Regions from separate parts of the Janibacter sp. LM genome, predicted to be linked through region 2. Evidence: predicted binding sites of a transcription regulator. Region 2 holds the regulator's gene; each other region holds the start of a gene.
The links. Region 2 encodes HrcA, which represses chaperone genes, less so after heat shock. Its sites were predicted from a motif close to TTNGCACTCGNNNNNNNCGAGTGCNAA; they were not measured.
Positions count from the first base shown of each region.

Region 1: the regulator HrcA is predicted to act here: its motif matches at 2,019-2,045, upstream of groES (co-chaperone GroES).
Region 3: the regulator HrcA is predicted to act here: its motif matches at 2,022-2,048, upstream of groL (chaperonin GroEL).

Region 1 is NZ_JBDIVG010000005.1:18,407-22,982, reverse strand. Features, by position in the region: gene groL (chaperonin GroEL) at 1-1,488, opposite strand, end outside; gene groES (co-chaperone GroES) at 1,587-1,883, opposite strand; gene ABC138_RS03275 (class I SAM-dependent methyltransferase) at 2,086-3,330, shown strand; gene ABC138_RS03270 (glycoside hydrolase family 3 N-terminal domain-containing protein) at 3,378-4,576, shown strand, end outside.
Region 2 is NZ_JBDIVG010000024.1:44,448-49,023, forward strand. Features, by position in the region: gene ABC138_RS13245 (hypothetical protein) at 1-487, opposite strand, end outside; gene ABC138_RS13250 (16S rRNA (uracil(1498)-N(3))-methyltransferase) at 574-1,317, opposite strand; gene dnaJ (molecular chaperone DnaJ) at 1,322-2,443, opposite strand; gene hrcA (heat-inducible transcriptional repressor HrcA) at 2,494-3,528, opposite strand; gene ABC138_RS13265 (DUF3097 domain-containing protein) at 3,650-4,528, shown strand.
Region 3 is NZ_JBDIVG010000032.1:31,209-35,784, reverse strand. Features, by position in the region: gene ABC138_RS15200 (aminotransferase class V-fold PLP-dependent enzyme) at 1-1,038, shown strand, start outside; gene ABC138_RS15195 (DUF3263 domain-containing protein) at 1,176-1,475, shown strand; gene ABC138_RS15190 (hypothetical protein) at 1,511-1,972, shown strand; gene groL (chaperonin GroEL) at 2,202-3,836, shown strand; gene ABC138_RS15180 (MoxR family ATPase) at 3,934-4,576, shown strand, end outside.

The sequences.
Region 1 (4,576 bases), on a different contig from region 2:
GACCTTGACCGGGTCGATGACGCCCTGGCCGATGAGGTCGCCGTACTCGCCGGTCGCCGCGTTCAGGCCCTGGCCGGGGGCCAGCTCCTGCACCTTGGCGACGGCGACGTAGCCCTCGAGGCCGGCGTTCTCAGCGATCCACCGCAGGGGCTCCACAGCGGCCTTGCGCACGATGTTGGCGCCGACCTTCTCGTCGCCCTCGAGCTCGATGCCGTCCAGGACGGCGACCGCGTGGGCGAGCGAGGAGCCACCGCCGGCGACGATGCCCTCCTCGATGGCCGCGCGGGTCGCGGAGATCGCGTCCTCGATGCGGTGCTTCTTCTCCTTGAGCTCGACCTCGGTGTGGGCACCGACCTGGATGACGCAGACGCCACCGGCGAGCTTGGCGAGGCGCTCCTGGAGCTTCTCGCGGTCCCAGTCGGAGTCGGTGCGCTCGATCTCGGCCTTGATCTGGTTGACCCGGCCGGTGACGTCCTCACCGTTGCCCTGGCCGTCGATGATCGTCGTGTTGTCCTTGGTGACGACGACGCGACGGGCCTGGCCGAGGTCCTCGAGACCGGCCTGGTCGAGCTTGAGGCCGACCTCCTCGGCGATGACCTGACCACCGGTGAGGATCGCCATGTCCTGCAGCATCGCCTTGCGACGGTCGCCGAAGCCGGGGGCCTTGACGGCCACGACGTTGAAGGTGCCGCGGATCTTGTTGACGACGAGCGTGCTCAGGGCCTCGCCGTCGATGTCCTCGGCGATGATGAGCAGCGGCTTGCCGGACTGGACGACCTTCTCCAGCACGGGCAGCACGTCGGCGATCGTGGAGATCTTGCCCTGGTTGATCAGGACGTAGGCGTCCTCGAGGACGGCCTCCATGCGCTCGGGGTCCGAGACGAAGTACGGGCTGATGTAGCCCTTGTCGAACTGCATGCCCTCGGTGAAGTCGAGCGAGGTCTCGGCGGTCGAGGACTCCTCGACGGTGATGACGCCGTCCTTGCCGACCTTGTCGAAGGCCTCGGCGATGATCTCGCCGATGCCCTGGTCCTGGGCGGACAGGGAGGCGACCTGGGCGATCTCGTCCTTGCCCTCGACCTCACGGGCGTTCTCGAGCAGGCGGGCGGCGACGGCCTCGACGGCCTGGTCGATGCCGCGCTTGAGGCCGGACGGTGCGGCACCCGCGGCGACATTGCGCAGGCCCTCGCGGACCATGGCCTGGGCGAGGACGGTCGCGGTCGTGGTGCCGTCACCGGCGACGTCGTTGGTCTTGGTCGCGACCTCCTTGGCGAGCTGGGCGCCGAGGTTCTCGTACGGGTCCTCGAGCTCGATCTCCCGGGCGATCGTCACGCCGTCGTTGGTGATGGTCGGCGCGCCCCACTGCTTGTCGATGACGACATTGCGGCCCTTGGGGCCGAGCGTCACCTTGACGGCGTTGGCGAGCTGGTCGACGCCGCGTTGGAGGGCGTCACGGGCGGAGTCGTTGAACTCCAGTTCCTTGGCCATGTCTGTCCTTTGGTTCTACGAAGGGGGAAGAAGCGACGCCCCGGAGGGACCCGGGAGGGCCCGCACCCGGGGCGTGCGCTGCAAGCAGAGAGAGGTCGTCAGGAGACGATCGCGAGGACGTCGCGGGCGGAGAGGATCAGGTACTCCTGGCCGCCGTGCTTGATCTCGGTGCCGCCGTACTTGGAGTAGATGACGCGGTCGCCGACGGCGATGTCCATGGGGATGCGCTCGTCGCCGTCCTCGTTGAAGCGGCCGGGGCCGATCGCAACGACCTCGCCCTCCTGCGGCTTCTCCTTGGCGGTGTCCGGGATGACGAGGCCGGAAGCGGTGGTCTGCTCGGCCTCGACGGCCTGGACGACGATGCGGTCCTCGAGCGGCTTGATGGAAACCGACACGGTGACTCCTTAGTGAAGTGAGGGTCGTGAGTATGAGTTCTGGCGTGCCGGGCCGGGCGCCGTCGCGGGGGTCGACCAGCCGTGGCATCTGGCACTCGCCGAAGGTGAGTGCCAAGGGCAAATCTAGGCACCCGGCTGGCACTCGGTCAACCTGAGTGCCAATGTGCGGCGCGGGACGTCGCGACCGTGGACAATGCCGCCTGTGGACATCCAGACCGTGAGGTGGCTCGCCTCCCCGGAGGGCCATGCCCGGCTGCACGAGCTCCCTGCCTACCGCGAGGCCGACGCCGTGACCACCGCGGCCCGGTTGCGGTCCGAGGGCCTGGCACCCGAGCACGCCGCCGGGCTGCTGACCCAGAAGCGCCTGCAGGACAAGGCGAAGGACAAGTTCGGCGAGTTCGCCGAGGGGATGCTCTTCACCCCCGACGGGCTCGAGCAGGCCAGCCGTCTCGAGGTCGCCGCGACCCACGCGGGGCGCTTCGCGGCGGCCAGCCTCGCGACGGTCCACGACCTCGGCTGCGGCATCGGCTCGGACGCGATGGCGATGAGTGCCCTCGGGGTCACGGTCCACGGCGTGGACGCCGGCCCTCTCACCGCGGCGATCGCCGACGTCAACCTCCGCCCGTGGCCGGACAGCCGCGCCCGGCCGGGCGTCGCCGAGGACTTCGAGGCACCGATCGACCCGCTCCACTCCCGCGTGGGCGTCTGGCTCGACCCCGCCCGCCGCACCCCCGGGCACACAGACCGCACCGGCCGCACGCGCCGGGTCTTCCGCCTCGACGAGATCTCGCCGTCGTGGGAGTTCGTGCTGTCCGTCGCCCGTGACGTGCCGGCGACGGGCGCCAAGCTCAGCCCCTCGCTCCCCCACGACATCCCGCCGCTCGGCACCGAGGCGCAGTGGACCTCGTGGCAGGGGACGGTCCTGGAGTGCGCCGTGTGGTGGGGGCCTCTCGTCAAGGAGGCCGGCCGCAGCGCGCGGATCCTGCGCAAGGACGCCCCGCCCGTCGAGGTCGACCAGCGCACCTGCGAGGACGACCCCGACGTCGCCGGTTCACTCGCCGACCTCGGGCCCTGGCTCTACGAGGCCGACCGGGCCGTGACCCGCGCGGGGCTCATCGGCACCGTGACCGGCGCCGTCTCGGGCCGCGAGCTCGAGGCCGGCCTCGGGTACGTGAGCAGCGACCACGCGCTCGACCTCGGGCACGCGCGCCGCTACGAGGTGCTCGAGGCGATGCCCTTCTCCGTCAAGGGGCTGCGGGCATGGCTGCGTGAGCGCGGCGTCACCGGTCTCACCGTCAAGAAGCGCGGCATCCGCCTCGACGAGGACCAGCTGCGCAAGCAGCTGAAGATCGGCCGCGGCGCCGGCAGCGGTGAGAGCGCGACCATCGTGCTCACCCGCGTCGGCGGCACCCAGGCCGTCCTCGTCGTGCGGCCGGCCGGGGCCTGAGTCCCGGGACCACCTCCCCTCCGCACGCCCCGGGTAGCCTGCAGGGCATGCCGCGTCGAGCCACCCACCTGACCCGCGCCACCGCCGCACTCGCCGCGCTCGCCCTCGTGGGATGCGGCTCCGACTCGGGTGACGAGGCGTCCAGCCCGACCTCGAGCACCTCCTCGAGCACCTCCTCGACCAGCCGGTCGACCTCGGCGACGACCTCCTCCTCGCCCTCGTCCCCGAGGAGGACGTCGTCCTCGACCTCGACCACGACGAGCGCGTACGGACCGGCCGCGAGCTCCTGCGTGGGCGCCGTCCGGGACGCGATGACCCCGACCCAGCAGGCCGGCCAGCTGCTCATGGCCGCCATGCAGCCCGGCCCGGCGACCGGTCTCGACGCGCCGATCGGGCAGCAGGGGCTCGGCTCGATGCTCTACCTCGGCGGGTGGCAGGACTCGGGTACCGTCGCGGCGGCGAGCGCGCACCTGCAGGACGTCTCCCCGACCGTCGACGGCACCAAGGTCGGCATGCTCGTCGCGGCCGACCAGGAGGGCGGCGAGGTCCAGCAGCTCACGGGTGCGGGCTTCACCGAGATGCCCTCCGCCCTCGAGCAGGCCCGGGACCCCGACCTGCGGGCCTCCGCCAAGGCCTGGGGCGCGGAGCTCGCTGCGGCCGGGGTCAACGTCAACCTCGCCCCCGTCGCCGACACCGTCCCCGCCGAGATCGGTCGCGCCAACCAGCCGATCGGCACGTGGGGCCGCCAGTACGGCTCGACCCCGGCCGCGTCGAGCGCCGGGGCGGAGGACTTCGCGCGCGGCATGCAGGACGCGGGCGTGGAGCCGACCGTCAAGCACTTCCCGGGCATCGGTCGCATCACCGGCAACACCGACCTCTCCGCGACCGGCATCACCGACTCCACGGCGACGACGACGGACCCCTACCTCGCCCCCTTCGCCGACAACATCGAGGGCGGGACCAGGATCGTCATGGTCGGCTCCGCGCACTACTCCAGGATCGACGGCGAGACGCCCGCGCTGTTCTCGAAGAAGATCGTCGACGGCATGCTCCGCGAGGACCTGGGCTTCGACGGGGTCGTCATCACCGACGACGTCGGCGCGGCCGAGGCGGTCGCCGCGACCCCGGTCGGCGCGCGCGCCACGAAGTTCATCGCCGCCGGCGGGGACATCGTCCTCACCGCCGACCCAGGCCAGGTCCCGACGATGGTCTCGGCGATCGAGGGCACGGCGAAGGGGGACCCGGC
Region 2 (4,576 bases):
GACGGGTCAGCGCCGGGATCCCGCTCAGCAGGGCACCGAGGCCGCGACCGGCGTTGAGCGCCCTGATGATGTCGTTGACGCCGTCGAGGGCCCCGACGCGTCCGACCCACGTGGAGAGGTTCTCCAGCCACGGGACCCCCTCGGGACCGGACGGCCCGCCGGGACCGCCCGGGCCGGGGCCGGTGGGCAGACCGCCTCCGCCGAGGACGCTCCCCGTGGAGGACGACGTGTCGTCCTGCTCCCCCGCCTCGGCGCGCAACCGCGTGCTCAGCATCGACAGGGTCTGGCCGGCGGCCTGGAGCGACCTCTCGGCAGCGCCCCACTCGCGTCCGAAGTCCTCCAGGTCGGGACCCGCCCACGCGCCGTGGAGCACCGAGAGCTGCCCGCGCCCCCGCGTCCCGAGCTCCCCCAGCTGCTCGCTGCTGCGCTGCAGCCGACCCGCGATCAGGTGGATGCGAGCCGCATCCATGCCCTCGGTGACGCTCATGTCTGCTCCCCTGCTCCTCGGCCTCGGTCCTGCTGAACACTAGGGGCGCCGCAGCGGCCGCGCGAGGGGGAGGACTCCCCCTTCGCTCAGTGCCAGCGGCCGCGAGAGCTCACCACGGCGATCGCGGCGGGTCCGGCCGTGGAGGCCCGCAGGACCTGCGCGCCGAGACGCACCGGGGTCGCGCCGGCAGCGACCAGGCGCTCGACCTCCTGCGGGGAGATGCCACCCTCGGGACCGACGACGAGGAGGACCTCGCCGGCCTCGGGCAGCTCGACGGTGGCGAGCGGGGTGCTCGCGTCCTCGTGCAGGACGAAGGGGGTCACCCCCGCCCCGCAGAGGTCGGCGAGCCCCGCGGTGGTCACGAGGTCGCCGAGGCGCGGCCACCGGCCGCGCCGGGACTGCTTGGCCGCGCGCTCGACGACGTTGGCCCACTTGCGGCGGCCCTTGTCGACCTTCGGGCCCTTCCACCGGACGATCGAGCGGTCCGCTTGCCAGGGCACGACGGCGTCGACGCCGAGCTCGGTCGCGGCCTCGACCGCGTCCTCGTCCCGGCCGTCCTTGGACAGCGCCTGCACGAGCGTCAGGCGCACGGACGGCTCCGGCTCGTCGGCGCGGGCCGTGACCCGCAGGCGCACGAGGTCGCCGGCCACGGCCTCGGCCGTCGTGAGCACCCGGGCGCCGCCCCGGTCGGCGACGAGCACCTCCTCCCCCACGGCGAGGCGCACGACCGTCGCCGCGTGGTGCGCCTCGGGACCGGTGAGGTCGACGACGCCGTCGACCCCGAGGCCGTCGAGGGCCCCGGGGTCGACGAGGAAGAGCGGTGCGGTCACGCGGTCAGCGTCCCTTGAAGGCGTGGCGCAGGCGCCCGACGAAGCCGGAGTCGACGTCGTCGAGCTCGCCGTCGGGCTGCTCCTCGTCGCGGACCTGCGCGAGCTGGCGCAGCAGCTGCTCCTGCTCCGCGTCGAGCCTGGTGGGCGTGCGCACGTCCATGTGGATGACGAGGTCGCCGCGGCCCTCGACCCGCAGGTGGGTCACGCCCAGACCGGGCAGGACGATCGTGTCGCCCGGCTGGGTGCCGCGCTTGACGGCGATCTCCTGCTCCCCGTCGAGGGTCGCGAAGCTCATCGTCACGCCGAGTGCCGCCGCGGTCATCGGCACCGAGACCGAGGCGTGCAGGTCGTCACCGCGGCGGGTGAAGGTCGCGTGGTCACGCACGCGCAGCTCCACGTAGAGGTCGCCGGCCGGACCGCCACCGGGACCGACCTCCCCTTCGCCCGCGAGGTGGATGCGGGTGCCGGAGTCGACGCCGGCGGGGATGCGCACCTTCATCGTGCGGCGGCTGCGGACCCGGCCCTGGCCGGAGCACTCGTGGCAGGGGTTGGGGATGACCTCGCCGTAGCCCTGGCAGGTCGGGCACGGACGGGTCGTCATGACCTGCCCGAGGAAGGAACGCTGCACCTGCTGGACCTCACCGCGGCCACCACAGGTGTCGCAGGTGCGTCGGCCGGTGCCGGGCTGGGCACCGTCGCCGGAGCACGAGCCGCAGACCGCCGCGGTGTCGATCGTCAGGTCCTCCTGGCCGCCGAAGACGGCGGTCGCGAGGTCGATCTCCAGCCCGACGAGGCCGTCCTGGCCGCGCGAGGAGCGCGAGCGGGGGCCGCGGCCGCCGCCGCCCGCCTGGCCGAAGAACTGCTCCATGATGTCGCTGAAGCTGAAGCCGGCACCGAAGCCCTCGTGCGCACCGCCGTACGGGTCGGCGCCCATGTCGTACTGGCGCCGCTTGGTCTCGTCGGAGAGCACGTCGTAGGCCTGGGAGACGGCCTTGAACCTCTCCTCCGCCTCCGGGCCCGGGTTGACGTCCGGGTGGAGGGTGCGGGCGAGCTTGCGGTAGGCCCGCTTGATCTCCTCGGGCGTGGCCTGCCGGCTGACGCCGAGGTCCTCGTAGTAGTCGTTCACGCGTGACGTCCTCGTGGGTCGTGGTGGTGGTCGGTGCGGGTGGACGCCGGTCAGGCGTCCATGATCCGCGAGAGGTAGGTGGCGACGGCACGCACCTGCGCCATCGTCGCCGGGTAGTCCATCCGGGTCGGGCCGAGCACGCCGACGGCGCCGACCTGCTCGTCGCCCGAGCCGTAGCCCGAGGTGATGAGCGAGGTGCTCTGCAGCCCGGTGACGGGGTTCTCGGAGCCGATGCGTACCGAGACGCCCGTGGCGTCGTGGCCCGCCTCGGCACTGAGCAGCCGCAGCAGCACGACGTGCTGCTCGAGCGCGTCGAGCACCGGCTCGAGCGTCATCGGGAAGTCGCTCGAGCTGCGGGCGAGGTTGGCCGTGCCGGCCAGCGTCACCTTGGTCGCGCGCTCCTCGGCGAGCGCCTCCTCGAGCGCCGCGAGCACCCCCGCCGTCAGGGCGTCCTCGGTCTGGCTGTCCTCCTCGTGGAGGGTCGCCAGCGAGGTGAGGGCGTCGGCGAGACGACGCTCCCGGGTCGCGGCGTTGATCCGGGCCCGGGCGCTCGCCAGGGCGTCGGCCCCCGCCGTCGTCAGGTAGTCGACGCCGATCGGCACGATGCGCTGCTCGACCCGACCGGTACCCATGATGACGACGACCATGAGCCGGGTCTGCGCCATCGGCACCAGCTCGATGTGCTTGACGGTGCTGCGGGTGAGCGAGGGGTACTGCACGACGGCGACCTGGCGGGTGAGCGTCGAGAGCAGCCGCACCGTGCGGTCGAGGACGACGTCGAGGTCGTCGGCGCCCTCGAGGTAGTCGGTGATCGCGGCGCGCTCCCCCTTCGACATCGGTCGGATGGCGGCCAGCCGGTCGACGAAGAGCCGGTACCCGGCATCGGTCGGGATCCGACCGGCCGAGGTGTGCGGCGCGACGATGAGGCCCTCGTCCTCGAGCACCGCCATGTCGTTGCGGACGGTCGCCGCGGAGACGTTGAGCTGGTGCCGGTCGAGCAACGCCTTGGAGCCGACGGGCTCCGAGGTCTGCACGTAGTCCTCGACGATGGCGCTGAGCACGGCCATCCGGCGTTCCTGACTCATGCTGCCTCCTTCGCTGGCACTCGGTCCGACTGAGTGCCAAGTCTACGACCGCGCGCCGCATTCCCCGAAGTCCGGCGTGCCGTCGCCCGGGTGTCCCCCCTTCGTCCTACCGTCGATGCCCGTGAACGATCGATACGGCAAGGATGTCCTCTCCGGCGACTGGAAGTCCAAGGGGAGGCTGTCGCGCCCGACCTCCCGCGCCCTGGAGGCGACCCGCGGCACGGTCGTCGAGGACGTCGAGACCGGCTGGGTCGGCGCCGTCGTCGCGGTCGAGAAGGCCGGTGGCGTCCACGTCGTGCACCTCGAGGACCGCCGCGGCCGGGTCAAGGCCTTCCCGCTCGGCCCCGGGTTCCACGTCGACGGTGCGCCCGTCACCCTGACGGCGCCGAAGGGGGCGCAGCGCGCGGCCCTCGCCGCCGCCCACCAGGCCGCCTCGCGCACCGCGAGCGGGTCGGTCGCGGTGCACGACAAGAGTGCGAAGGTCGCGCGGGCCTCGCGCATCTTCGTCGAGGGGCGGCACGACGCCGAGCTCGTCGAGAAGGTGTGGGGGCACGACCTGCGGGTCGAGGGCGTCGTCGTCGAGCCGCTCGACGGCGTCGACGACCTCGCGACGGCGATCCGGGACTTCGGGCCCGGCCGGGGCCGGCGCATGGGCGTGCTCGTCGACCACCTCGTGCCCGGCAGCAAGGAGTCGCGGATCGTCGCCGAGGCCAACCGGGTGGCACCCGACCACGTGCTCGTGGTCGGGCACCCCTTCGTCGACGTGTGGCAGTCGGTCCGGCCGCAACGCCTCGGCATGGAGGCCTGGCCGACGATCCCGCGGTCGACGGAGTGGAAGCGCGGCATCTGCGCCCACCTCGGCTGGCCGCACGAGACGCAGGCGGACATCGCCCGGGCGTGGAAGCAGATCCTCGGCACCGTGCGCTCCTACGCCGACCTCGAGCCCTCCCTGCTCGGGCGGGTCGAGGAGCTCATCGACTTCGTCACCGCCCTCGAATGACCTGAACCCGCATTCCCCTAGGTGTTGCGGGGCATGAGGTTGGTGACA
Region 3 (4,576 bases), on a different contig from region 2:
TCCTGGCTCGAGGGCTCGGGCGCCGTGTACGCCGAGAACCAGGCGCTCCGCTGGATCTCCGACCTCATCGGCCTGCCGGCCCAGGCGGGCGGCGTCTTCGTCCCCGGCGGCACCATCGGCAACCTCTCCGCGCTCGTCGCGGCGCGCACCGAGGCCCGTCGCACGGCGGCCGAGGGGCAGCGGCCCTTCCGCGTCGCGACCACTCGCGGGGCGCACTCCTCGATCCAGTCCGCCTGCGACGTCATGGACGCCGAGCTGACGACCGTCGAGCCCGACGAGCGCGGCCGGCTTACGGGTGAGCGGCTCCGCGAGGTCCTCCTGGAGGGCGGCCCCGAGACCTACTTCGCCGTCGTCGCGACGGCGGGGACGACGAACTTCGGGATCATCGACGACCTCGCCTCGGTCGCCGAGGTGTGCCGCGAGCTCGGCATCTGGTTCCACGTCGACGGGGCGTACGGCGGGGCGGGCCTGGCCGCGCCCTCGGTCCGGCACCTCTACGCGGGGATCGAGCACTGCGACAGCTTCATCGTCGACCCCCACAAGTGGCTCTTCGCCCCCTTCGACTGCTGCGCGCTGATCTACCGCAACCCGGCCGCGGCCCGCAACGCCCACACGCAACGAGCCGGCTACCTCGACGTGCTCACCGCGGCCACCGACTGGAACCCCACCGACTACTCCGTGGGTCTGACCCGACGGGCGCGCGGGCTGCCCTTCTGGTTCTCCCTCGCGACCCACGGCACCGAGGCGTACACGACCGCGGTCGAGGGCACCCTCGACGTCGCGTCCTTCGCCGAGGCCGAGATCCACCGGCGCGAGGAGCTCGAGCTCGTCGGTGAGCGCTTCCTCTCCGTCGTCGTCTTCCGTCGCATCGGCTGGACGGCCGCGGACTACGCGGCATGGTCCGACCGCATCCTCGAGGAGGAGTTCGCCTTCGTCGTGCCGACCAACCACGAGGGCGAGACCCTGGCGCGCTTCGCGATCGTCAACCCCCAGACGACCACGGCGGACATCGCCGCGATCCTCGACTCGATGGTCTGACGGGCCCCCGCGCGAGGCGACCGCGGACCGGTCGGGGATGTGACGGGTGGGGCGAAGGGGGCGCACGTGACAGCGGGAGGGGCGGGTGTCCAGCCGACACGCCGGGGGAATGACATTCATGTGATTCGGTCGGTACAGTGCGTCGCGTGAACCTCGCCGACCAGACCGCCGCGCCGACCCCCTCGGTCCCGCTCACGGACCGCGACCGCGAGATCCTCGCCTTCGAGCGCCAGTGGTGGAAGTACGCCGGCTCCAAGGAGCAGGCGATCAAGGAGCTGTTCGACATGAGCTCCACGCGCTACTACCAGGTGCTCAACGGCCTCATCAACAACCCGGCCGCCCTCTCCGAGGACCCGATGCTCATCAAGCGGCTGCGCCGCCTGCGCGACCAGCGCCAGCGCACCCGCAGCGCCCGCCGCCTCGGCTTCGAGGCCTGAGCCGCACGGCCGCCGCGGCTGGCAGAGTGGGTGGCATGAGCGCACTCGACTGGAGCACCCCCGAGGGGCTCGCCGCGATCAAGGAGCACCTGGCCGGTCGCATCGACGGCTGGCGCGAGCCGGTCGCGTGGGCGGTCGGCATCTCGCCGGCGAGCAGCGACCCGGACTTCGAGTTCCCGCACGTGAATCTCCCCGGAGGCCGGCACGGGCTCTCGGCGGTCGTGCTCGCCTCGGTCCTGCACCACGACGGCTCGACGGCGACCCTGCCCGTCTCGACCCTCCAGCTGCAGGCCGCCGTCGAAGGGCTCGAGCCCGCCGAGGCCACGCCGGGGGAGCACCCCAACCTCGGCGCCTGGCGTGCGCTGCTCGCCGCCGCGCACGACAACCCGGCGCGGGAGCTCGTCGCGGTCTTCGTCGCCGATCTCGACGACCCGGTCTCCTCCGACGAGGACGGCCGGATGCGGGCGTCCTTCGAGCACCACCACCCCCGCACCTGACGAAGGGGGTGCGCTCCCCTTCGTCCTCGTCCCGCCGCGCGGGGTGACGTTTGCACTCTCCCGGTGAGAGTGCCAATAATGGCGTTAGCACTCTCCCGGTGAGAGTGACAATCCTTGACCGGTCAGGTGAGGGGTGTGAACGCACGGTGACGTGAGCCGCGTGGTCGCACCTCGTCCGTCGCGGGCGCCCCCGGTCATGACCCTTCGATTCGCGTGGAGGACCACCCGAATGGCAAAGCTCATTGCTTTTGACGAGGAGGCCCGTCGCGGCCTCGAGCGGGGCATGAACACCCTCGCTGACGCCGTCAAGGTCACCCTCGGCCCCAAGGGCCGCAATGTCGTCCTGGAGAAGAAGTGGGGCGCACCCACGATCACCAACGACGGCGTGTCCATCGCCAAGGAGATCGAGCTCGACGACCCCTACGAGAAGATCGGCGCCGAGCTGGTCAAGGAGGTCGCGAAGAAGACCGACGACGTCGCCGGCGACGGCACGACGACGGCCACCGTCCTCGCCCAGGCGCTCGTGCGCGAGGGCCTGCGCAATGTCGCGGCCGGCGCCAACCCGATGGCGCTCAAGCGCGGCATCGAGAAGGCCACCGCCGCCGTCAGCGAGGAGCTCCTCGCGATGGCCAAGGAGATCGAGACCAAGGAGCAGATCGCTGCCACGGCCTCCATCTCCGCTGCTGACCCGGAGATCGGCGCCAAGATCGCCGAGGCCATGGACAAGGTCGGCAAGGAAGGCGTCATCACCGTCGAGGAGAGCAACACCTTCGGTCTCGAGCTCGAGCTCACCGAGGGCATGCGCTTCGACAAGGGCTACATCTCCGGCTACTTCGTCACCGACACCGAGCGCATGGAGACCGTGCTCGAGGACCCCTACGTCCTCATCGCCAACTCCAAGATCGGCTCGATCAAGGATCTGCTGCCGCTCCTCGAGAAGGTCATGCAGGCCGGCAAGCCGCTGCTGATCATCGCCGAGGACGTCGAGGGCGAGGCGCTGTCGACGCTCGTCGTCAACAAGCTCAAGGGCACCTTCAAGTCCGTCGCCGTCAAGGCCCCGGGCTTCGGTGACCGCCGCAAGGCCATGCTCGCCGACATCGCCATCCTCACCGGTGGCCAGGTCATCTCCGAGGAGGTCGGCCTCTCCCTCGAGACCGCGGAGCTCGACCTGCTGGGTCGGGCCCGCAAGGTCGTCGTCACCAAGGACGAGACGACGATCGTCGAGGGTGCCGGCGACCAGGACCAGATCGGTGGCCGCGTGTCGCAGATCAAGGCCGAGATCGAGAACAGCGACTCCGACTACGACCGCGAGAAGCTCCAGGAGCGCCTCGCCAAGCTCGCCGGCGGCGTCGCCGTCATCCGTGCGGGTGCGGCCACCGAGGTCGAGCTCAAGGAGCGCAAGCACCGCATCGAGGACGCCGTGCGCAACGCCAAGGCGGCCGTCGAGGAGGGCATCGTCGCCGGTGGCGGCGTCGCGCTCCTGCAGGCGACCAAGGTGGCCTTCGAGAAGCTCTCGCTCGAGGGTGACGAGGCGACCGGCGCCAACATCGTGCGCGTCGCGGCCTCCGCCCCGCTCAAGCAGATCGCGACCAACGCCGGCCTCAACGGCGGCGTCGTGACCGAGAAGGTGGAGAACCTCCCCGCGGGCGAGGGCCTCAACGCGGCCACCGGCGAGTACGTCGACATGATCGCCCAGGGCATCATCGACCCCGCCAAGGTGACCCGCAGCGCGCTGCAGAACGCCGCCTCCATCGCGGCGCTCTTCCTCACCACCGAGGCCGTCGTGGCCGACAAGCCGGAGAAGGCCGCTGCGGCCATGCCCGGTGGCGACGACATGGGTGGCATGGGCGGCATGGGCTTCTGAGCCCACCGCTGCGCACGACGAAGGGCGGTCCCTCCTCACGGGGGGACCGCCCTTCGTCGTCGGCCCGGGCGGGAGGACGGGTGGGTAACCTCGGCCCATGACGTCACCGCAGGAGCTGGCGGACTCGCTGGGCCGCACCGGGTACCTCGCCGACGAGGACCTCGCGACCGTCGTCTTCCTCGCCCGGGAGATGCAGCGGCCGCTGCTGCTCGAGGGCGAGCCCGGCACCGGCAAGACCGCGCTGGCACAGGCGCTGGCGCAGATCGAGGGCGTGCCGCTCATCCGCCTGCAGTGCTACGAGGGCATCGACGCCTCGCAGGCGCTCTACGACTGGGACTTCCCGCGGCAGATCCTCCACCTGCGCACGCTCGAGGCGCTCACGGCGAGCGGGCAGCCGGACGCCGCGGCGGCCGAGCGGACGCTCTTCGACGAGCGGTTCCTGCTCGAGCGGCCCGTGCTGCAGGCCCTGCGGGGTGCTCCCGCCGTCCTGCTCGTCGACGAGGTCGACCGCGCCGACGACGAGTTCGAGGCCTTCCTGCTCGAGGTGCTCTCGTCGTGGACGGTGAGCATCCCCGAGCTCGGCACGATCCGGGCGCAGACCCCGCCGACGGTCGTGCTCACCTCCAACCGCACCCGTGAGCTGCACGACGCCCTCAAACGCCGGTGCCTCTACCACTGGATCGACCACCCCGGGCTCGACCGCGAGGTGGCGATCGTCCGCAGCCGGGTCCCGGAGGTCA